DNA from 4 places in the Mesorhizobium sp. M1050 genome. Region 1 is predicted to be linked to each of the others. Evidence: riboswitches for the same ligand, from Rfam matches in the RefSeq annotation. Region 1 holds a riboswitch; each other region holds the start of a gene.
What was found. Region 1 has a riboswitch for cobalamin ahead of metE (5-methyltetrahydropteroyltriglutamate--homocysteine S-methyltransferase). Riboswitches for the same ligand answer to the same signal wherever they lie in the genome.
Positions count from the first base shown of each region.

Region 2: linked by a shared signal. The riboswitch ahead of bluB (5,6-dimethylbenzimidazole synthase) and the one ahead of metE (5-methyltetrahydropteroyltriglutamate--homocysteine S-methyltransferase) in region 1 are both predicted to bind cobalamin.
Region 3: linked by a shared signal. The riboswitch ahead of NKH57_RS15220 (aromatic ring-hydroxylating oxygenase subunit alpha) and the one ahead of metE (5-methyltetrahydropteroyltriglutamate--homocysteine S-methyltransferase) in region 1 are both predicted to bind cobalamin.
Region 4: linked by a shared signal. The riboswitch ahead of NKH57_RS07255 (CbtB domain-containing protein) and the one ahead of metE (5-methyltetrahydropteroyltriglutamate--homocysteine S-methyltransferase) in region 1 are both predicted to bind cobalamin.

Region 1 covers NZ_JAMYMV010000094.1:9,239-14,685, forward strand. Annotated here, with positions in the region: gene metE (5-methyltetrahydropteroyltriglutamate--homocysteine S-methyltransferase) at 98-2,443, opposite strand; cobalamin riboswitch at 2,539-2,739, opposite strand; gene NKH57_RS30535 (dihydrodipicolinate synthase family protein) at 3,315-4,226, shown strand; gene NKH57_RS30540 (LysE family translocator) at 4,237-4,899, shown strand; partial or broken gene NKH57_RS30545 (transposase) at 5,110-5,447, opposite strand, start outside.
Region 2 covers NZ_JAMYMV010000014.1:21,088-26,534, forward strand. Annotated here, with positions in the region: gene NKH57_RS10955 (MFS transporter) at 1-648, opposite strand, end outside; gene NKH57_RS10960 (TetR/AcrR family transcriptional regulator) at 770-1,378, shown strand; gene NKH57_RS10965 (hypothetical protein) at 1,473-2,456, shown strand; gene bluB (5,6-dimethylbenzimidazole synthase) at 2,457-3,203, opposite strand; cobalamin riboswitch at 3,252-3,431, opposite strand; gene NKH57_RS10975 (histone deacetylase family protein) at 3,553-4,479, shown strand; gene NKH57_RS10980 (exodeoxyribonuclease VII small subunit) at 4,483-4,734, shown strand; gene NKH57_RS10985 (DUF2277 domain-containing protein) at 4,833-5,099, shown strand; gene NKH57_RS10990 (pirin family protein) at 5,137-5,447, shown strand, end outside.
Region 3 covers NZ_JAMYMV010000023.1:51,777-57,223, reverse strand. Annotated here, with positions in the region: gene NKH57_RS15225 (FAD-binding oxidoreductase) at 1-369, opposite strand, end outside; gene NKH57_RS15220 (aromatic ring-hydroxylating oxygenase subunit alpha) at 416-1,663, opposite strand; cobalamin riboswitch at 1,779-1,980, opposite strand; gene NKH57_RS15215 (DUF680 domain-containing protein) at 2,490-2,687, shown strand; gene NKH57_RS15210 (DUF680 domain-containing protein) at 2,758-2,967, shown strand; gene NKH57_RS15205 (DUF680 domain-containing protein) at 3,048-3,284, shown strand; gene NKH57_RS15200 (ABC transporter ATP-binding protein) at 3,368-4,480, opposite strand; gene bglA (beta-galactosidase BglA) at 4,505-5,447, opposite strand, start outside.
Region 4 covers NZ_JAMYMV010000008.1:79,021-84,467, reverse strand. Annotated here, with positions in the region: gene cobD (threonine-phosphate decarboxylase CobD) at 1-133, opposite strand, end outside; gene cbiB (adenosylcobinamide-phosphate synthase CbiB) at 132-1,100, shown strand; gene cobO (cob(I)yrinic acid a,c-diamide adenosyltransferase) at 1,141-1,755, opposite strand; gene NKH57_RS07265 (bifunctional adenosylcobinamide kinase/adenosylcobinamide-phosphate guanylyltransferase) at 1,757-2,188, opposite strand; gene NKH57_RS07260 (CbtA family protein) at 2,327-3,094, opposite strand; gene NKH57_RS07255 (CbtB domain-containing protein) at 3,110-3,289, opposite strand; cobalamin riboswitch at 3,326-3,522, opposite strand; gene NKH57_RS07250 (MFS transporter) at 3,648-4,847, opposite strand; gene NKH57_RS07245 (heparan-alpha-glucosaminide N-acetyltransferase) at 5,072-5,447, shown strand, end outside.

The DNA.
Region 1 (5,447 bases):
ACTTATTTCAAAGGATGTGATCGCGTATTGGCACATTTACGGCCGACATGCGGCAGCCGGCAACTCACGTCATGGTGAGGAAGGAGAAGCATCAGGCCTACGCTTTCTCCCGGAGCGCACGTGCTGCAGCGACCATGTTCATGAGGGCAGGGCGGACCTCCTCCCATTTACGTGTTTTGAGGCCACAGTCCGGGTTTACCCACAGTTGGGCATCCGACAGTCGCTCGCGGGCAAGCATGACGAGATCCGAAATCTCACGGACTCCCGGGAGGCGTGGTGAGTGAATGTCATAGACTCCGGGACCGATTTCGTTCGGATATTTGGAGCTCGTGAAGGCGTCCAGCAGCTCCATTTTCGAGCGCGAGGTCTCAATCGAAATGACATCCGCATCCATTTCAGGAATCGCGTCGATGATCTCGTTGAACTCCGAATAGCACATGTGGGTATGGATTTGAGTCGCGTTATTTACACCCGTTGAAGCGATCCGGAAGCATTCGACAGCCCAGTCGAGATAGACTTTCCAGTCAGACTGGCGCAGTGGCAATCCTTCGCGAAACGCGGCCTCATCGATCTGGATTATCCTTGCGCCGGACCTTTCGAGATCCGTCACTTCGTCGCGGATGGCGAGCGCGATCTGGCGGCAGGATTCGGAGCGGGGTACGTCGTCGCGAACAAAAGACCAGTTGAGAATGGTCACTGGGCCTGTGAGCATTCCCTTAACAGGCTTTTCCGTAAGCGACTGGGCGAATTGCCACCAGCGCACTGTCATCGGATTGCGCCTCGATACGTCGCCGAAAATGATGGGGGGACGCACGTAGCGCGACCCATAGCTTTGTACCCAGGCATGCTGGGTGAGCGCGAAGCCGGACAACTGCTCGCCGAAATGCTGTACCATGTCGTTTCGCTCGAACTCACCGTGCACCAGCACGTCCAGCCCGATCTCTTCCTGCCAGCGAATTGCAGCCTCGATCTCCTTCTTCAGGAACGTCTCGTAGTCGACATAGCTCAGCTGGCCCTTCGCATGAGCGGCCCGCGCCTTGCGTACCTGCGGCGTCTGCGGGAAGGACCCGATGGTCGTCGTCGGGAACGGCGGCAGCCCGAGTGAGCCGGCTTGGACTCTGGAGCGCTCGGCAAAAGCGCTCTCTCGTCGCTTCATGCTATCGTCAATGCTGGCGATCCGCCCCTGAACAAGCGGGTCATGGATCCTCGTGGATGTCACGCGCGTGGCGGCAGCCTCGGCAGACGCTTTCAACGCGCCAGCCACCGCATCTCTGCCTTGGGACAGGGCCCGGGCCAGCAACACCAATTCGTCGGTCTTCTGGGCCGCGAAGGCGAGCCACGAGCTGATGTCGGCGTCGAGTTCCGTCTCCATGCGCAGGTCGATCGGCACATGCAGCATCGAGCAAGAAGGCGCGATCTCGACGCGGTCCAAGGGCCAGCCGGCGACGATCGATTTGATGCGGTCGAGAATGGCGGGCAGGTTCGCACGCCAGACGTTGCGGCCATCGATCAAGCCAAGCGAGAGCACCAGATCCTTCGGAGCGAGCCGACCCACCGTTTCCAGCTGCTCGGGAGCGCGCACGAGATCAATATGCAGCCCAGCCAGGGGCAGAGAAACCGCGGTTTCGAGATTGTTTCCCAGCGGCCCGAAATACGTAGCCAGCATGATCTTCAGCTCGGGCGCGGCTTTCGACAGCTGTCCATAGGCGAATTCGAACGCAGCTCGTTCGTTCGGGTTCAGATCGAGGACAAGCGCTGGCTCATCGATCTGCAGCCAGTCGGCTCCCGACAGCTTCAGCCTCTGCAGAAGTTGCTCGTAGACGGGCAGCAGCCGCGATAGGAGCGCGATGGGACCGAACCCTTCGGCAGGTGATTTCGCCAGCTTGAGGAAGGTGATGGGTCCAAGGATGACTGGGCGTGTGTGAATGCCGAGAGCTTTGGCCTCGAGGAAGTAATCGACCGGTTTCGTTGACGAGAGGGCGAACGTCTGATCATCGTCGAGTTCCGGCACAATGTAGTGATAGTTGGTGTCAAACCACTTGGTCATTTCCATCGCGGTTACATCAGGCCCATGAGCCGCCTGCTGGTGACCAGCGTGTCCACAACCCTCCATCTGACCCTGGTTGCCGCGCGCCATTGCGAAGTAGATGTCAAGTGGGACCTCGCCGCTATTCCAGCCGTAACGGGATGGAACGGCGCCGACCATGGCTGCGGTGTCGAGCACATGGTCGTATAGCGAGAAGTCGTTCGACGGGATTTTCGACACGCCGCGATCGTGCTGCTCCTCCCAGCTAGCGGCACGGAGCGCCTTCGCCGTCCTGAGAAGGGCGGCGGCGGAAGATTTTCCGGACCAGTAACTTTCAAGCGCGAATTTCAGTTCTCGCCGACGACCGAAGCGCGGCACGCCGAGCGTTGCTACAGGAATTTGCTGAGAGACAGTCATGTCATACCCCGATGGTTGGGGCGTCGGTGACAAGGAAGGCGCTAGCAGGCCGGCATCAACGCCGGGTTGCAGCGGCCACCGAGACACCCCGCCCGTGGACGTAATTCGCCGTGGCAGGTCTCCTGGCTCGCGGGGTCATAGCCTCTACCCGTCTTCCCGAGGGTATTCGCCTCAGTGACATGAGTGGGGTTGGCTCGCCGCTAACAGTTGCGGGGGCAGCGCCGGCATCGCACCGGCTTCCCTCTTAGCTCCGCTCCGGCAGCGCCGTGCGGAGAACCACAACCCGCAGACAATCACAGCGGTCCGCACTTTGTCAATATCGCATAACGAAATGTTTATGTCGTTATGTATTCGCTCTTTTACACCTTGTCTTCATTCTGAAATATTCAGTCCGCCCATTGCCGACGCTAGCACCCCCGCCACCATTGTTCATAATGGTTTCCTGTCAGGCTGCGACATTCCTCACCGTTCATCCATGAAGGATTTCGGACAAGATGGATGGGAGTGACAACGTCGTCGAATGCAGAAGGTGGCATTGGTGGCGATGTTTAACGATGCAATCGTGGGCCGAAAGTGATGCGTGCATGGCAGAAGCGGTTGTCTCGAAGTGAACGCCAAACCATGGTGCGGGGGGAAATGGCACGCCAGGTCGTGCACGACCCTGGTGACTAGGCAATCGGTGGTAACTGCGGTCGGCGGCAAGAGACCACACTGGCCGGGGCCCCGGTCCAAAGAGCAAGGCCCGACTGTGTCCCGATAAGCTTTTTAAGTTCATTCAGGCGGTAAGTTATCCAAGGCCAGTTGGCAATGTAAATGACATCAACGCCGGACCGTCGGCTTACAGTTCAACGGCCAAAGAGTTGGAGACACAATGACTTTCCTGCGCGGTTTGTCCGCTTTTCCCATCACTCCCGCTGATCGCGGCGGTAATATCGATGAGCCCGCATTGGAAAAACTTCTTGCGCGCTTGATGGAGGCAAAGGTCGATTCTATCGGCCTGTTGGGAAGCACGGGCAGTTACATGTTCCTGTCGCGCCAACAGCGCCAATGCGCAATTGAGGTGGCCATCGATAAAGTCGGTGCTGATATTCCCTTGTTGGTCGGGATTGGAGCGCTGAGGACGGACGAAGCCGTGCAACATGCCAAGGATGCCAAAGCGATCGGTGCGACAGCCGGCTTGCTGTCTGCAGTGTCGTACGCACCTCTGACCGAGGATGAAGTGTTCGAGCATTTCCAAACAGTCGCATTGGAATCCGGTTTGCCGATTTGCATCTATGACAATCCCGGAACAACGCATTTTCGGTTCTCATCCGCCTTGGTCGAAAGGCTGTCTCGGGTGCCCGGGATCGTCGCCATCAAAAACCCCGGTTTTGGCCCGGCCGAAACCCAGCGCCATCTGGAGGACCAGCGCTCACAGGTGCCAGACGGCTTTTCGATCGGCTACAGTGGAGACGCGCAGTGCACCGAGGCGATGATTGCAGGTGCGGATACCTGGTACAGTGTCATTGGCGGACTTCTTCCCGATGCCTGTTTGAAGATCGTCAGGGCTGCACAAAGGGGCGATGCGGCCGAGGCGCGCAGGATCAATGCCAGCCTCGAGCCGCTCTGGGCTCTGTTTAAACGGTATTCCAGCCTGCGGGTTGTCTATGCTTTGGCGGAGGCATTGGAGATCTGCCATGCTTCACCTTCCCTGCCCATCAGGTCACTTTCCGAGGACGCGCGGTCAGAGGTTTTGGCAGTGCTAAAGCAGCTTCCAGCCGATGTGATCAGCCTATTCAGATGAGCAGATAGCCATGATCATCGATCCCTCGGTGGGCACTCCCCTGATAATGGCGTTCTCGGCCTACATTCTGGCCGCATCCAGTCCAGGGCCGAGCAATCTTGCCATCATGAATACTGCCATGAGCCGGGGCCGTGTCGCAGCGCTTGCACTGGCTGCCGGCGTCGTCTCTGTCTCCTGGATGTGGGCAGTGCTCGCCTCGACCGGCGTTGCAACGGTATTGAAAGCCTGGCCGAGTGCTCTCAATGTCATCCAGTTCATCGGAGGCTGCTATCTGCTCTATCTCAGTGCACGGTTTGCCGGCTCCGCGCTTGCCGGGAAAGACCTTTCTGCAACGCCGGAGGCGGCGCTGTCCCGCACGGAGTTGGGCAAGATCTATCGGCGCGGGATCGCCCTGCATATCGCCAATCCGAAGGCCATCATGGGCTGGATTGCAACAATTTCTCTCGGGTTGCAGCCGGGTACGCCCGTCTACATGCCCTTTGTCATCATGCTGGGGTGTGCGTTTCTGGCCGTGGTGATTTTCGGGGGATACGCGATCGTGTTTTCGCTCCCATCGGTTTCGCGTGTCTATCAGAAAGCGCAGCGATGGATCGACGGCGTTCTCGCAGCCTTTTTTGTCATCGCAGACGTTCGGCTGATTTATGCCACTATCGGACCATGGATCTTGTCTTGATGGGGCCACCCGGCCAAGCGCGACCGGGATTGCCCCCATCACTCCCGGGGTCTATCGCAATTGTATAGACCCGTCTGAGCGAAGATGACACGTAACGCTTTGCCCGCTATCGGACGCATAATCGTCGATGCCAACGCTGCGACGCAAGGCACTATGGCAAGGGACATCCTGGAAAAAGCCTGCACAAATGGGAACATACGGCCGTTTCGGCTTGTCTTCCAGCCATTGGCCTGCGCCGTAGACTTTCAACCGCTGCTATCGATCAGCACATGCAGCGGACCGTCCTCGGGATGCCGCTGCCGCTTGGCCGATCGTTTCCATATCTGCGCCGGCGGCTTAGCGTCCTGTGATCGGGAACCGGTAGATCAAGGCCCATCAGGTCGAGCAGCGAGGTCGTCAATCCCTCGCTCTGGCGCAGACGAAGCCCGAACACGCATCCCCGTGTCAAGGCCGCCTCGATGGCGAGATCGGAATAGCGGGGCTGGCGCCGCGGGTCGTTCTTCACGGCGCATGCCAACTGGCGAAGGCTTCTTCTGTCAACCACAGCG
Region 2 (5,447 bases), on a different contig from region 1:
GATCTGAACCGGTCGCAGGCGGATTGCGGAGCCGCCAGAGCCCTGTTCCACCGGTCGCACTTGCGGCTCGGTCGAGCGTTGCAGAATGAAGGCTATCGATCCGAATACGAGAAATAACGTGCTCGCCACCATGCCCGCTTCCGGGAACAGCGCGGCACTCAAGCCCACCGACAGCGATGCCCCGGCTATGTAGACCAGTTCGTCGGCCGCCGACTCGAAGGCGAACGCGGTGTTCATCTGAGGCCGCCCGCGAAAAATCTCGGTCCAGCGCGCGCGCACCATTGCCGGGATGCTTGGCATCGCCGCCGCCAGCAGTGCCGACACGAACAGCATCCACACCGGCCAGTCTTGGTTGGCGGCCGCAACCAATACGACGAAAGCCAGCACCGAAATGATGGTGGTGGGCACTACGATCCGCGTCTGGCCAAGGCGATCCACCAGTCTCGATATCTGCGGCGCCAGGAAAGCGTTGGCGAGCGCGAATGTCGCGGCGACGGCGCCGGCCAGCCAATATTCGCCGCGCGTCTGCGACAGCATTGCCACGATACCGATTGGCGCCATGGCGATCGGCAGGCGCGCTATGAAGCCTGCGGCGGCAAAGCCCTTGGTTCCGGGGGCACGAAAGATCTCCGAATAGGGATTTTGCATGGGTTGGTTCCTCGACAAAGCACGATTCGACAATTACATACGATGCGTATGAATGTTAAATAGAGCATACGCCGCGTATGTCAATTGGCATACGGTTCGTATGTGGATAGGGCCAGGAGCCATGCACAAACCCCGCAAGGAGATGATTGCCGAGACGCGTGCCAAGCTGATCGCGGCAGCCCGCCATGCTTTCGGCACGATCGGCTATGCCGAAGCCTCGATGGATGATTTCACCGCATCGGCCGGGCTGACTCGCGGCGCGCTCTATCATCATTTCGGCGACAAGAAGGGCCTGCTGCAGGCGGTCATCACCGAAATCGACGGCGAGATGGCGGCACGCATCGATGAGGTCGCGTCGAGAGCGCCGACCCGCTGGCAGCATTTTGTCGACGAATGCACGACCTATATTGAGATGGCATTGGAGCCGGAAATCCAGCGCATCATGTTCCGGGATGGCCCGGCCGTTCTGGGGGATCCGGCACAATGGCCGAACGCCAATGCGTGCATCGCTTCAATGACCGGCCATCTGACGGCGCTTCAGGAGGAGGGGGTCGTAGTCTCCAGCCTCGACCCCGAAACTGCCTCGCGGCTGATCAATGGGGCGAGCAGCCAGGCGGCGCAACGGATCGCCAATTCGAACGACCCCGAAGCGACGTCGAAGAAGGTGGTGGTGGCGTTCAAGCAACTGCTCGAAGGCCTACTCAAAAGGCCAGGTTCGCAACCGAACTGAAATCCCATCGGTGGCCCGGCGCCGCGGCCGGCAATTGACAATCGCCGGGTTGGGTCCATCCTCTTTCACCACCTCTGAGGGGGAGATTCGGGGCATGTGGGATTTCGATATCGGCAGGTCGGTGTCCATCATGATGCGGACCTGGCCGTTCATTGTCTTTCGCATGATCGTCTATTTCGGCATCACACTGGCCTACATCATGGCGACCGGCACGGGCGCCTCCGTCGGCTATGGCGTCGGCCACATCTCCACCGATCCCGACGGGCCGATGTCCTTTGCCTTGTGGGGCGGGGTGGTCGGTTTCGGCATCGTCTCGATCGCCGTCTACTGGATCCGCGAATACATCCTCTATGTCGTCAAGGCCGGCCACATCGCCGTGATGGTCCATCTGATCGACGGCCGTGACATTCCCGGCGGCCAGGACCAGATCGCCTACGCCAAGGATATCGTCACCCAGCGTTTTGCCGAGGCCAACATCCTTTTCGTCGTCGATCAGCTGGTCAAGGGCGCCATCCGGGCCATCACCGGCCTGCTCGGCGGCATCGCCGCCTTCCTGCCGATCCCGGGTTTGAGCGGTCTGGTCTCCTTCATCAACACGGTGATCCGCCTGTCGCTGACCTATGTCGACGAGATCATCCTCGGCTACAACATTCGCATCAATTCGTCCTCGCCGTTCGAGACGGCGCGCCAAGGCGTCGTGCTCTATGCCCAGAACGGCAAGGTGATGGTCAAGAACGCCGTCTGGCTGGCGGTCATCATGTGGGGCGTATCCTTCGTTATCTTCCTGCTGATGCTGGCGCCGGCCGCCGCCATTCTTTTCCTGATGCCAGGGCAATTGGCGGGCTGGGCCTTCGTGCTAGCCATCGTCTTCGCCTGGGCCTTCAAGGCGGCGTTCATCGAGCCCTTCGCCATCGCTTGCCTGATGCAGGTCTATTTCAAGACCATCGCGGGCCAGGTGCCAGATCCGGCCTGGGACACCCGGCTGGCGGAGGCGTCGTCGAAGTTCAGGGAACTCAAGGACAAGGCGCTGGCCTCCTTTGGCGGCTCGCCCTGGGGACCGGCCGGCGCGACACCCTGATCAGCGAGGGCTCGACGGCGCGGCAGAAACGGTGTTGAGGCGCGCCACGGTCGATTTGAGCAGCACTTCACCTTGCCCGGAAAACGTCTCGCTCATGATCAGTTCCGGCAGCGGCAGCCGCCGTCCCCAGCCATGCGTTTCAAGGTCAGGTTTTGGCGCGAACTCCGAGACGCGGCCGACGCAGAGATAGGCGACCGGGGTCACATGCTCCGGAATTGAAAGCAGGCCTTTCAACGCTTGCGCCTCGATGATGCTGACCCAGCCGACACCGACGCCTTCGGCGCGCGCCGCCAGCCAGAAATTCTGCACCGCGCAGACCGTGCTGTAGAGGTCCATCTCCGGATTGTGCGAGCGTCCCAGTGGCGAACCCTTCGAACGCTCGCGATCGCAGGTGATGCAGATGTTGAGCGCGCTTTCGCAAATGCCTTCCAGCTTGAGTTTGCGGTAGAGCGCCTGCCGCTCTTCCGCAATGGCCGGCAGTTCCTGCTGGCGCGCCGCCAGGAACAGGTCGCGCACCTTTTCCCGTCGTTCGGCATCGCGAATGACGATAAAATTCCAAGGCTGCATGAAGCCGACCGACGGCGCGTGATGAGCGGCAAGCAGCAACCGCGCCAGCACCTCATCGTCGAGCGCGGTGGGCAGGAAATGGCTGCGGACGTCGCGCCGCGTGAACATGGCGCGATACACCGCATCGCGTGCATTCCGGTCAAATCCATCGCCAACAGCAGCGGTCGTGTGTTCAGGCATCGCTTGTCCCCTTGCGATTGCAATCGATGCCAACCGCCTGACCATGCGGATGACGATGCCTGCCAGGCCGGTCTTCTGGCTCGGGATCAACCCGCGTCCGGTGCCTTCCCGTCATCGACAGTGGCATATACCGGCGCGGTCCCCCTTACAGCGTTGGGCACGCCACGGAATTCAACCGTGTTCCCGATTCTCCCGCTTGCGGCGGGCACCAGGCAGTGCCACGGACCTTACGCCGAAGCGCGGACGACGCCAATGCCTGCAGCGACGCGAATGGACGCAGGCGCGATTTTCCCCAGTCATCGGCCGCCCGTGCATGGCCTTTGTCGATCCGGGTCACTAGATTAGGACGATGGCTACCCGTCTCTATACCCATCCGATCTTCCTTGAGCACCTCACGCCGCCCGGCCATCCCGAGCGGCCGGACCGCTTGCGCGCCATCGAGCGCGTGCTGGACGACGAGGCTTTTGCCGCGCTCGATCGTATCCAGGCGCCGGAAGGCGACGAGGCCACCATCCTCTATGCTCATCCCGCCGATTTCGTCGCCCGCGTGCGCGCCGCCATTCCTGACGAGGGAATCGCCCGCATCGACGCCGACACCACGGCCAGCCCGAAGAGCTGGCAGGCGGCGATCACCGCAATCGGTGCGGCCAACGCCGCCGTCGACGACGTCTTTGCAGGCCGCGCCGACAATGTCTTCGTCGCGGCGCGGCCGCCCGGCCACCATGCCGAAAAAACCACGGCGATGGGTTTTTGTCTGTTCAATACGGCGGCGATCGCGGCGCGTTATGCGCAGAAGAAGCATGGTATCGAGCGTGTTGCCGTCGTCGACTGGGACGTGCATCACGGCAACGGCACGCAGGATATTTTCTGGGACGATCCGTCGGTGCTCTATTGCTCGACGCACCAGATGCCGCTCTATCCCGGCACTGGCGCCAAGAACGAAACCGGTGCCGGCAACATTGTCAACGTACCGCTGGCGCCGCAGACCGGCAGCGAGGTGTTTCGCGATGCCTTCCTGTCGCGCGTGCTGCCGGCGCTCGACAATTTCGCGCCCGACCTGATCATCATTTCGGCCGGGTTCGACGCACATCACCGCGATCCGCTGGCCGAGATCAACCTGACCGAGGACGATTTCGACTGGGCGACCGGCCAGCTGATGCAGCGCGCCGCGCGTCACAGCGGCGACCGGCTCGTCAGCCTGCTCGAGGGTGGCTACGATCTGCAGGGATTGGCATTTTCGGTCGCCGCCCATGTCGGGCGACTGATGAAAGGATGAATGATGGCTGGTGAGATCAACGACGATGTCAAGGCGATGAGCTTCGAACAGGCACTCGATGCGCTGGAAAAGATCGTCGATGATCTTGAGCGTGGCGACGTGCCGCTCGACCAGTCGATCAAGATCTATGAACGCGGCGAGGCATTGAAGGCGCATTGCGACCGGCTGCTGAAGGCCGCCGAGGACAAGGTCGAGAAGATCAGGCTGTCGCGTGACGGCAAGCCGGTTGGAACAGAGCCGCTCGACGCGGACTGAGGCACCCAGCCGTCTCACCGATTTTTGGACACGATCATGATTGAACATAGAGTTCGTCTTGATTGAAACAGCTCGGGACAAGAGGAGATACGGAAACGATGTGCAGAAACATCAAGACCCTGTTCAATTTTGATCCGCCCGCGACCAACGACGAAGTTCGCGACGCGGCACTTCAGTTTGTCCGCAAGCTGAGCGGAACGACGCGGCCTTCGAAGCAGAACCAGCATGCCTTCGACCACGCGGTCGAAGCCATCGCGGCATCGGCGCGCGAACTGCTCGATTCACTCGAAACTCATCAGCATCCTCGCAATCGCGAGGAAGTGGCGGCCAAACTAAGGGCGAAATCGGCGATCCGGTTTGCCTGAAGCGTCCAGCTGCCTCTGGCGCTGACAAGGAGAGTGCATGAGCTTCTTCCCGGGGAAAGACCCAGAGGCCGGCGACGCCTTCGCCAGCGACCAGATCGAACTGATGGTCATCCCCAACGCCAAGGATATTGGCGGTTTCCAGGTTCGCCGCGCCTTGCCGACCGCCAAGAGGCGGTTGGTCGGCCCGTTCATCTTCTTCGACCGCATGGGCCCGGCTATCCTGCGCGCCGGCCAGGCGCTCGACGTACGCCCGCATCCGCATATCGGCCTGTCGACGGTCACCTATCTGTTCGACGGCAATATAAGGCATCGCGATTCACTCGGCACCGAAATGGTCATCCAGCCCGG
Region 3 (5,447 bases), on a different contig from region 1:
GTGACTGTGCAGCGAAAAATCGCCGGTCGGCCCATAGGCCTTGACGTGCGAGCCGGGCGTCAGATGGTCAAACATCCATCGCGTGCCGGTGCTGCCGGCTTGCGCCTTCACCGTCACTGCGATCGAGAACGGCCGCGATGGCGAGGACGACAGCGTATAGGTGCGCATCAGCGGCCCGTCCGCGGTCGGCAGTTCCAACGTCACGAACTGGCCCGGCTTGTAGCGGAACCAGGTCTGGTTGTCGGAGCGGAAGGTGAAGGTCTTGACGTCAGGCGCTTCGTCGCTGACGCCGATCACCTCCAGCACCTGCAGCCTGTCGTTCCAGGGCGTCATCTGGTCGAGATGGCGATAGAGGCCAAGATCCGTCATCGCATTCATCCTCTCTTGTCCCTCATGTCTTGTGCATGTGATGCAACTAGGCGACGCTGCGCAGCGCCGGCCTTCCGCCTTCGGCGAGGCGCGGGCCGATGAACGACGCGTACCATTCGACGAACTGGATCACGCCGCCCTCATGCAGCTCCGAATAGGGGCCCGGTTCATAGGCGGGCGACAGGATGCCGAGGGCGTTTTCCTCAACGATGCGGCGGTCCTGGTCGTTGGTTTCGGTCCACACATGGGTAAGGTCTTCGATGGTGTAGTCGACGCCCTCGACCGCGTCCTTGTGCACCAGCCATTTCGTCGTCACCGCCGTTTCCGTGGCGCTGATCGGCACCACCCGGAACGTCACCGCGTGATCGATGAGGATATGGTTCCATGTCGTCGGATAGTGATAGTGCATCAAGGTGCCGATGCGGTCGGCGGAGACAGCGTCGGAGAGGTTCTTCTTCACCGCCAGTTTGCCGCTCATGGTGTAGCTGACGGCATCGCGCAGCAGCGGCGCGCGGGTGGCGCGATACTGCCCGGCCGGATCGATGCGGAACTTGCTCGGCAGGCCTGATGCCTCGCATTTGGCCCAATGCGCGACCATTTCGGGGTCGCTGTCGGCGCCGTTGACGCCGGTCACGGTCGGAGCCTCGGGGAAGGTCTTGCACAACTCGGGATGATTGGCGACGCAGTGATAGCACTCGCGGTTGTTTTCCCAGACCAACTTCCAGTTGCCCTTCTCGATGATCGTGCTCTCGAAGGCGACCTTTGCTTCCCGCAACCGGTGCGGCAGCAGATAAGGTTCGATCATCGCCCGCATCGGCGCGAAATCCGCTGGCTCCTTGGCCAGGCAGATGAAGATATAGCCGCCGACGCTCTCGCAGGCGACCGGCTTCAGACCGAACTCACTCTTGTCGAAACCGTCGGCCATCTGACGGGCGAACAGCAGCCGGCCGTCGAGCTCATAGGTCCACTGGTGATAGGGGCAGACGAGCTTTGCCGCAGTACCCTTGTCGGTGTTGCAGACGCGACTGCCGCGATGGCGGCAGGAATTGTGGAAGGCGTTGATCTTGCCTTGCTGGTCACGGACAAGAACAACCGGATAGTCGCCGATCTGCACAGTAATGTAGCTGCCCGGCTTCGGCAGCTCGCAATCATGGCCGATGAACAGCCAATCGCGATACAAGATCAGCTCCATGTCCAGCTTGAAGTAGTCTGGATCGGTGTAGAAGGGCTGCTCTAGCGAAAAGCCTTGCCGACGGCTGTTCAAGCGCCTCAGCATGTCGTTGCGAATATCCATGTCCTGTCCTCGTTATCTAAGGACTGAACTGGTGGTGACGGAGGAAGGATTGGACGCAGGCCGGCGAGGCGCCGGGCATGCACTATCCACCTCTTGATCGCCCACCGCGATCAGTCGAGTCTAGAAATCTCGGGCTGGTTTCCGGGCTCTGGAGTTGTCCTTGCGGACGATCGCGACACCTTCCCAGGCAGTTGCCCAGTGGTCTCCCGTTGCGACTTGAACTCCACCACCGTTGCGGGGGCAGCGCCGGATTTTGACCGGCTTCCCAATTCTCCGCCCCGTCGTCACGAAGCGGCACCTGAGATGGCATGATCTAACCACGATCGCTGGCGCGTCATCGGCATGAAAACGACATCGTATCCATGCCGCGCGACACGCGTGCGAAACGTTCGGGTTGGCGATTGCCGGGCTGAAATCCTATCTCTTCGGCAGCCATCGCCACTTGCAATCTCCTCGAAAGCCGACCCCTTGCCGGCGGCCAAAAAGGCTAACGGTTTCGAAAAGTGACTATTAGCTGATTCTAAAATCGAACCGAACGGTTCGTTTCTGTTGACGGTGCGTGCAGGACATTGTGAACGCCGGGCCTTGGCAACAGTTGGTGATCCAGCGGACGGTTTTGCTTAAACCATTGAAAAAGATAAATAATAAGTAGCGTGTAGAAGCCCTTGGCACAATTTCAAGTAGCGGAATCATGGTCCACACGAAACAACTTCGTGATTGGAAAAGGCGAGGATGCCCTCCCACATCGGGGCTGTCCGAACGACGCGATTTCATTTCCAAGACACGCCGCTAGACGGACGAAAAAGAAGATACTGGAGTACAAAAAATGAAAAAGATCATTCTCACTGCCGCCGCCGTTCTGGCCATTTCCGGCAGCGCCTTCGCTAATGGCAGCGACCACTATGGTTCGAACGCCCCGACAGCCACTGCCGTCGACAGCTCGTACACCGCTTCGGTCAAGAAGTCCGAACCGGCTGCTCAGACACCTGCCCAGGGCAGCGACCGTAACCTCTTCGGCCACTAACAACCAATTCCCAGTTGACGGCGGGTTCGCCCGCCATCCTGGCGAAATCCAGAAATTCAGGAGAGTTGAGATGAAGAAGATCATTCTTGCTACCGCCGCCGTTCTGGCCGTCACTGGCAGTGTCTTCGCCGGCAGCGACAACTTTGGCTCCAACGGCGCCAACCAGCCTGCCACCACCGCCGTCGACAGCTCGTACACGGCTTCCGTCAAGAAGTCGGAGCCGGCCACGCAGGCGCCTGTCAACCATGGCAGCGACCGCAACCTGTTCGGCAACAACTAACATCCGATCAAAACCAACATCCGACAGCGATGCTGCGGGTTAATCGGCAGCATCGAATTCGAGAATACGGAGTGTCAAAAATGAAAAAGATTGTTCTTACTGCCGCCGCTCTTCTGATTGCCGCCGGCAGCGCCTATGCCCGCAACGACAACGTTGGTGGCACCGATATCAACAAGCTGGCGACCTCCAAGGTCGACACCACGCCGACGTCTTCGGTGCGCGACACCGGTTCGCCGGTCTACAAGCTGCTCAATTCGTCGGGCGACGTACCGAAGTCCGCCCCTCAGGGCAGCGACCGGAATCTCTTCGGCCGCTAACAGCCGAAGCTGATCTCCAAACAAGAGCGGCGGGCTGGGCCCGCCGCTCTTGTTTTTGCAACGTGCAGTCTCATCATGGAACCTCAGGCCGCCTTAGCCTCTGCTTCGTGAAGCGCGAAGGACCGCCCATCCGTGTCGAAGATATGCAGGTCTTCGCCATTGGCGCTCAGCCGCAATGTCGAGCCGCGCTTGACCTCGACATTGCCGGGCAGCTTGGTCACCAGCGGCAGATCGGCGCGGCCGATGTCGACATAGACAAGCTGGACCTCGCCGAGCTGCTCGACATAGTCGACCGTCCCTTCGAACAGATAGTCCGCACCGCTGGCAATGATCAGGTCCTCCGGCCGCACGCCAAAGCTCACCGCGGCGCCCTTTGCCGAAGCAGGGGTCGTGATCGGCACGGTTGCCTTGCGCCCGCCGACATGGCTGACGACAGTCGGGTTTCCGGTCCTTTCGATGGTCGCCGGCAGGATGTTCATGGCCGGCGAGCCGATGAACTGGGCAACGAACAGATTGCCGGGCTTCTTGTAGAGATCCATAGGCGTGCCGACCTGTTCGATATGGCCTTCCTTGAGCACAACGATGCGGTCGGCCAGCGTCATCGCCTCGACCTGGTCATGGGTGACGTAGATCATGGTCGTGGCGGGCATCGATTCCTTGAGCTTGGCGATTTCGATGCGGGTGGCGACGCGAAGTGCGGCGTCAAGGTTCGACAGCGGCTCGTCGAACAGGAACACCTTCGGATTGCGCACGATGGCGCGGCCGATGGCGACGCGCTGGCGTTGTCCGCCCGACATCGCCTTGGGCAAGCGGTCGAGATATTTCGTCAACTGCAGGATTTCCGCCGCCTGGCGTACGCGCCGGTCGATCTCGGCCTTGTTCTCCTTCCCGATCTTCATCGAGAACGCCATGTTGTCGTAAACGGTCATGTGCGGGTACAGCGCGTAGGACTGGAACACCATGGCGATGCCCCGCTTCGACGGCGGCACGTCGTTCACGACCTCGCCGGCTATTCTGAGCTCGCCAGAGGTGATTTCCTCGAGCCCGGCGATCGACCTCAGCAATGTCGACTTGCCGCAGCCCGACGGACCGACGAAGACGATGAATTCGCCCGACTTGATATCGAGGTCGATGCCGTGGAGAATGTTCAGATTGCCGTAGGACTTCTTCACTTGTCTTAGCGTGACATCGGCCATTGGGTTCCTCCAGTGATTTGAAATTCAGTCGACGCGCCCGAACCAGGCGCCGTAGCCGCCAAGCTCGATGGAACCGCTGCTTACCTGCCCCGAAAATCCGTGCCCGGGCAAAGGTTGCAGCGATCGGCTGCCAAGGTCAACGTTGGTTGGCCCGGCTCCCAGATTGAAGACGCAGACGATCTGCTCGTTGCCTGCGCGGCGGGTGAAGGCGACGGTGTCGCCCTCGCTTTCGATGAAGGTGATGTCACCCTTGACAAGCGCCGGATGGGCACGCCGGAACGTGAGAAAGCGACGATAGTGCTCAAGCAGCGAATTCTCGTCGCCCTGCTGGACATTGACCGCTTGCGACAGATGCTTGGTCGGCACCGGCAGCCAGGGCTTTGCCGGGGAGAATCCGCCATTCTTGGCGCTGCCGTCCCACACCATCGGCGTGCGGCAGCCATCGCGGCCTTTGAATTCCGGCCAGAAGCGGATGCCGTAGGGGTCCTGCAAGTCCTCGAAGCGCAGTTCCGCTTCGGCGAGCCCAAGCTCTTCGCCCTGGTAGATGCAGACCGAACCGCGCAATGACATCAAGAGCGCCGAGATGACCTTGAGGTAGGCGGTCGGATCGGCTTCGCCAGCCGCCCAGCGCGAGGCCGGGCGCATCACGTCGTGGTTGGAGAAGGCCCAGCACGACCAGCCGTCGCTGGCGACCTTGCCGAAGGATTCCAGCACCGAGCGGACCTTGGCCGCACTGATCTTTTCCGGCGCCAGGAAGTCGAACGAGTAGCACATGTGCACGCGCTTGCCGCCGGCCGTGTAGGCAGCCACAACGTCCAGTCCCCGCTGCGAATCGCCGACCTCGCCGACCGCGGCGGTTGCCGGGTATTCGTCGAGCAGCGCGCGGAAGCGCTCGAGGAAGCCGAGGTTCTCAGGGCGGCTCTTGTCGTAGAGATGGTCCTGATAATTGTAGGGGTTGACCGCGGGT
Region 4 (5,447 bases), on a different contig from region 1:
GGTCGAAAAGCGGGTAGGAGTGCGGATTGATACCGGTCGAGAGGTCGACGAAAGGCCGCGAAGCGTGAGGGAACAGCGCCCTCGCCCGGCCAAGACTTCCACCATGGTCCACCGCTCCTTCAAGAAGCTTCATGTCAGTTCTGATCGCTTTCCTGTCATTGGCCGTCGAATTCGCCCTCGGCTATCCCGACTGGCTGTTTCGCGCCATCGGCCATCCCGTGACATGGTTCGGCAGGCTGATATCCTTTCTCGACCGCAGGCTCAACCACGCTGCTGATCCCGACGCACTGCGTCGCAAGCGCGGTGTCCAGGCGCTGCTGGTCATCGTGCTCGTGCCGGCGCTGATCGGCCTCGGCATGCAGATCCTGCTCTGGTTCGTTCCCATGGGACTCATCATCACGGCCCTTCTGGCAACCTCGCTCCTGTCGCAGAAAAGCCTTTACGAACATGTCGAGGCGGTGGCGGACGCGCTCGACACTGGCGGCCTCGCTCTGGGCCGCGTGGCCGTCTCGCGCATCGTTGGCCGCGATCCCGAGACGCTGGACAGGGCCGGTATCAGCCGCGCGGCGATCGAGAGCCTGGCCGAGAATTTTTCCGATGGCATCGTCGCTCCCGCCTTCTGGACCGGTGTAGGCGGCCTCGCCGGCGGCGCCGCCTACAAGGCCGCCAATACCGCCGATTCGATGATCGGTCACCGTACCCCGCGCCATGAGGCGTTCGGCTGGGCGGCGGCACGCTTCGACGATTGGATCAATTTGCCGGCGTCACGGCTGACGGCGCTGCTGATCGTGCTGGCGGCTTTCCTGGTCAGGGACGCCGACCCGCGCAATGCCTGGCACGCGGTGTGGCGCGACGCGAAGAAGCACCGCTCGCCGAATGCCGGCTGGCCGGAAGCGGCGATGGCTGGCGCGCTCGGCCTGGCACTCGCCGGGCCGCGCAGCTACGGCGGCGTCCTGGTCGACGACGTCTTCATGGGCGGAGGCGGCCGCCGCGAAGCCGACAGCGCCGATATAAGGCAGGCGCTGAAACTCTATCGCGTCGCCGACTATCTGCTGATTGCGCTGTTTGGAGTGATTTCGATCATCGTCATTGTGGCGTGACCCATTTCACCCTCCCCCTTGTGAGGAGGGTAAGAGACGTTCAAAACTCGATGCCCTGCTGCGCCTTAACGCCCGCGGAAAAATGGTGCTTGGTCACGCCCATCTCGGTGACGAGGTCAGCAGCCTCGATCAGCGCCGGCTTGGCGTTGCGGCCGGTGACGACGACGTGCAGGCCCTCGCGCCGGGCTTTCAGCGCCGCAACCACCTTGTCGAGATCAAGATAGTCGTAGCGCAGCGCGATGTTCAACTCGTCGAGCACCAGCAGGCTGATCGACGGGTCGGCCATCAGCTCGAGCACCTTGGCCCACGCCGCTTCGGCCGCGGCGATGTCACGCTTCAGATCCTGCGTTTCCCAGGTGAACCCCTCGCCCATCGCGTGCCAGATGACGCGGTCGCCGAAGGCGGCGAAGGCGTCTTTCTCGCCGGTATGCCATTTGCCCTTGATGAACTGGACGACGCCGACGCGCTTGCCGTAGCCGAGCATCCGCAGCGCGAGACCGAAGGCGGCCGTCGTCTTACCCTTGCCCGGCCCGGTGTTGACGATCAGCAGCCCCTTCTCGACCGTCTTGCTCGCCACCTCGGCATCCTGCACCGCCTTGCGCTTGGCCATCTTGGCGCGGTGGCGTTCTTCGTCCTTATTGTCGACGTCGGTCATGTCATTTCACCTTCAGCGGAAGTCCCGCCACCATCAGCAGCACTGTGTCGGCGACGGCAGCGATCTGCTGGTTGAGCCGGCCGCCGGCATCCCGAAACCGGCGCGCCAGTGCGTTGTCAGGCACGATGCCTTGCCCGACTTCATTGGACACCACGAACCAGGGCCCGCGCGGCCGCGACAGCACCTCCGCCAGTCGCCGGCATTCCAGCTCGAGATCATGTTCGGCCAACATATGATTGGTCAGCCACAATGTCAGGCAGTCGACAAGCACCGGCTGGTTGTCGGGCAACGCCGCGAGCGCGCCGGCAAGATCGAGCGGTGCGTCGATGGTCGTCCAGCCTTCGCCGCGCCGCGACCGGTGCAAAGCGATGCGCTCACTCATCTCGTCATCATAGGCTTGCGCCGTGGCGATATAGGCCCATGGCGAGGGCAAGGCCGTCGCCAGGGTTTCGGCGTGGGGGGGGGGGGGGGGGGGGGGCGCGGGCGGGCGGCAGGGGGGGGGGGGGGGGGGGGTGGGGGCCCGGCGCCCCCCGCCCCCCCACCGCCGATGATGAAGGTCAGTGCCTTGCTGTCAGGCAAAGCTGTCGCGCAGGCTGGTCGCGGTGCCGGTGAAGCGGCTGCGGACCACGCCGACGACCGCGCCGAGCACCAGCCAGAACACCAGATTGGTCACTGTCACCGCCACCACGAACTGGTGGTGCAGGCCTTCGGGGATCGCCGTCTCGTAACTGCCGGGCTGCGGCGCGCCGACGATGTGCGGAGCGACGATCAAGGCCACAGCCAGGATCGCCAGCGGCAGCGACTTGCGGAAGGCGATCAGGCCGAGCCCGGCCGCGGTCATCGCTACGGTCGCCCACCACCAGATCTGGCGCTCGGTCAGATCGGCCGCTGGCATGGCCGGCAGTTCCGGCGGCAGGCCTAGGCCCGGCGCCAGCGTGAACACGGCAAAGCCGGCCAGCCCCCAGAAGACGCCCTGGCGCCAGCCACCGATGCCGCCGGCGAATTCGGAAACCGCGACCAGGATCAAGGCGAAGCCGATGCCGGTGACGATGTTGGCAAGCACGCTGAAGGCGAAACGTTCGAAACCGTCTGCCGGCGCCCAACCCTCGTCTTCGGCGGCCGGGGCGGCTTCCGCTGCCGGAGCGGCTGTGCTCATGGCATTGCTATCCGTTGGGGCCGGAACGGCATGGTCATGGTGATGCCCGCCGCCGGCCTGTTCGTAGACTTCCGCCTTCAGGATCAGCGGCACGGTGGCGTAGGCCTGCATGCAGGCGAGAACGACACCGGCCACGAGCCCTGCGATCGCCGCAATGAACACGACGTTGCGAAACAGGTTCATGATGTCAGATCCTCGTCAGTGGCAGGGAAACGCCATCGAGTGGCGATAGTCGTGAGCCGCATTGTGGACCGCATCGATATGCGAGAAGCCGACAAAGCCCATCACGAAAACGCCGAGCAGCGCAGCAAGCGCGAGCTGCATGAAGCGCGACTGCGAGGAGACGGAGGCGCCGAGGGAGACGGAAGCAGTAGTCATGTCTTGTCCTTTCGCCCTCCACCCGAGGGCATCGAAGTCAGTTTCCTGTCGCCGGCAGGTCTCCTGGCTCGCGGATCAGCGCCCTTCCCCACCTTCCCGAAGAAGAAATCTTCAGTGGCATATGGAGAGGACTACCGCACACAGTTGCGGGGGCAGCCACGGCATTGGGCGAAACTCGCCCTCACCGCATTCCCTCTTGGCTCCAAAATGGAACCGACGACATTGCCGACTATAGGCAGAATCGTCGCCTCCAGCAAACCAAATTCCGGCGGCAACCATCGCGAATGCGTCGTGCCAGTGAGGGCCTCCGCTGCCGCAGGCACCTTGGCATGCGGCACTTCCACCAAAGCCCTGAAGATCAAAGCGATTTCGGCAGATAGCGCCACGTCACGAAGCCGCAGACCGCAGCCAGCAGGCCCAGCGTGACGAACACCGAGCCTAGGCCGAAAAACGCCAGCACCACCGAATAGACCAGCGGCGGCGTCAGTTCGGAAAAGTCGAGATAGGTCCGGTAGACCGCCGCCATCTGCGATCTTTCATAGGAGCGCACCGAGCGCATGAAGGCGGTCGAGCCGAGTGCGTCGAGCGCGATGGTGAAGAAGGCGCCGCCAAGCAGGAAGGCGCCGGTGAGCAGCGGCACGGTCTCGCCGACGAAGCCTGCCGCCAGCAGCATGGCCGACATGGCGAAATAGGCAAATGTCATCGTCCTGCGGCCGCCAAAACGCTTTCCCGCCTTGCCCCAGAAGATGGCCATGAACAGCAGCGCGTTGCCGGCCGAAACCAGCAGCCCGCCGGCCAGCTTGCCTTCGCCGGTGATGACCATGAACAGCGGCCCATAGACGAAGAAAGTCGTCCAGAAGCAGGAGCGGCCGAAAGCGATCAGCCAGGCCAGTCTGAGCCTGGGCTGCGCGACGAAGCGGCCGATATTGGCGAGCGGATTGACCGGGCGCGTCTGGCCTGGGCGAATCGACGGGTTGTCGCCGAGCCGGTAAGTCCAGAACAGCGCCAGCAAGGCCAGGGCGAAGATCGCCACGGCGCCATGCGCGGCATAGATGCCGAAGTGCGTGTAGAGGAAGATGCCGAGCGTCGGCCCGCCGGTCCACGCCAACATCGACCACGCCATGCGCAGCGATTCGGCCTGCATGAAATCGGTCTTGCGGATATGGTCCATGATGTAGAGGTTGAGCGTGATCGACAGCGCGCTGGCGCCCATCACGCGGCACAGCATGCCGGCCAGTTGCCCGGCAAGCGTATGGGTGACGAAGAACAGCGAGCCGATGGCAAGCAGGCAGGCGCCAGCGGTGTAGACCCAGCGCCGGGCAAAGCGGCGGATCAGCATTGGCATGAAGAGCGTCACCGACAGGCCGAGCATCGCCACGACGGTGTAGAGGATCGAGACGATCTGCTCGTTGTGCAGGATCTCATAGGCCTGGATCGGGATGACGCTCGACACCGTGGCGCGGGCGAAGGATTCGACCGCATAGAGCGAGGCGAAGGTGCGCGCGTCCGCGGCCTTTAGGGCCGGAAGCCAGATCGGATGGCGCACATGGGTGGACATTGCTTCCCCAAAGCAGAATCTATCGGACCAAATCTGCCGTGGCGATGCCGGCGCCAATAAGAGGAAACCGACGCGTACCCGGCAAAAAACGAAGTCGGCCAAAGGCTTCCCGGCACTGGCCTAAAGCGGCGCCTGATCCGGCGTCCTCGGCAAAATTCCCGGCCTTCTTTTGTTCGGTGCAACCGTGATAGTCGTTTTGCGGGGCTGAATCAGAATGCGAGACCATGAGCATCCAAACGCCGACCGCACCCGTTCAGGATCGACCAAGGCGCATCGTCGCCATCGACATCGTGCGCGGCATCGCGCTGATCGCCATGGCGAGCTACCATTTCACCTGGGATCTGGAATTCTTCGGCTACACCGATCCCGGCCTGACCGCCTTCGGCTGGTGGAAGATCTACGCGCGCTGCATCGCCTCGACCTTCCTGTTCCTGGTCGGCGTCAGCCTGTACCTCGCCCATGGCAAGAAAATCCGCTGGAACGGCTTCTGGAAGCGTTTCGCCATGGTCGCGGGAGCCGCGATCGCGATTTCGATCGTCACCCGCATCGCCACCCCGGACGGCTTCATCTTCTTCGGCATATTGCACGAGATCGCGCTGG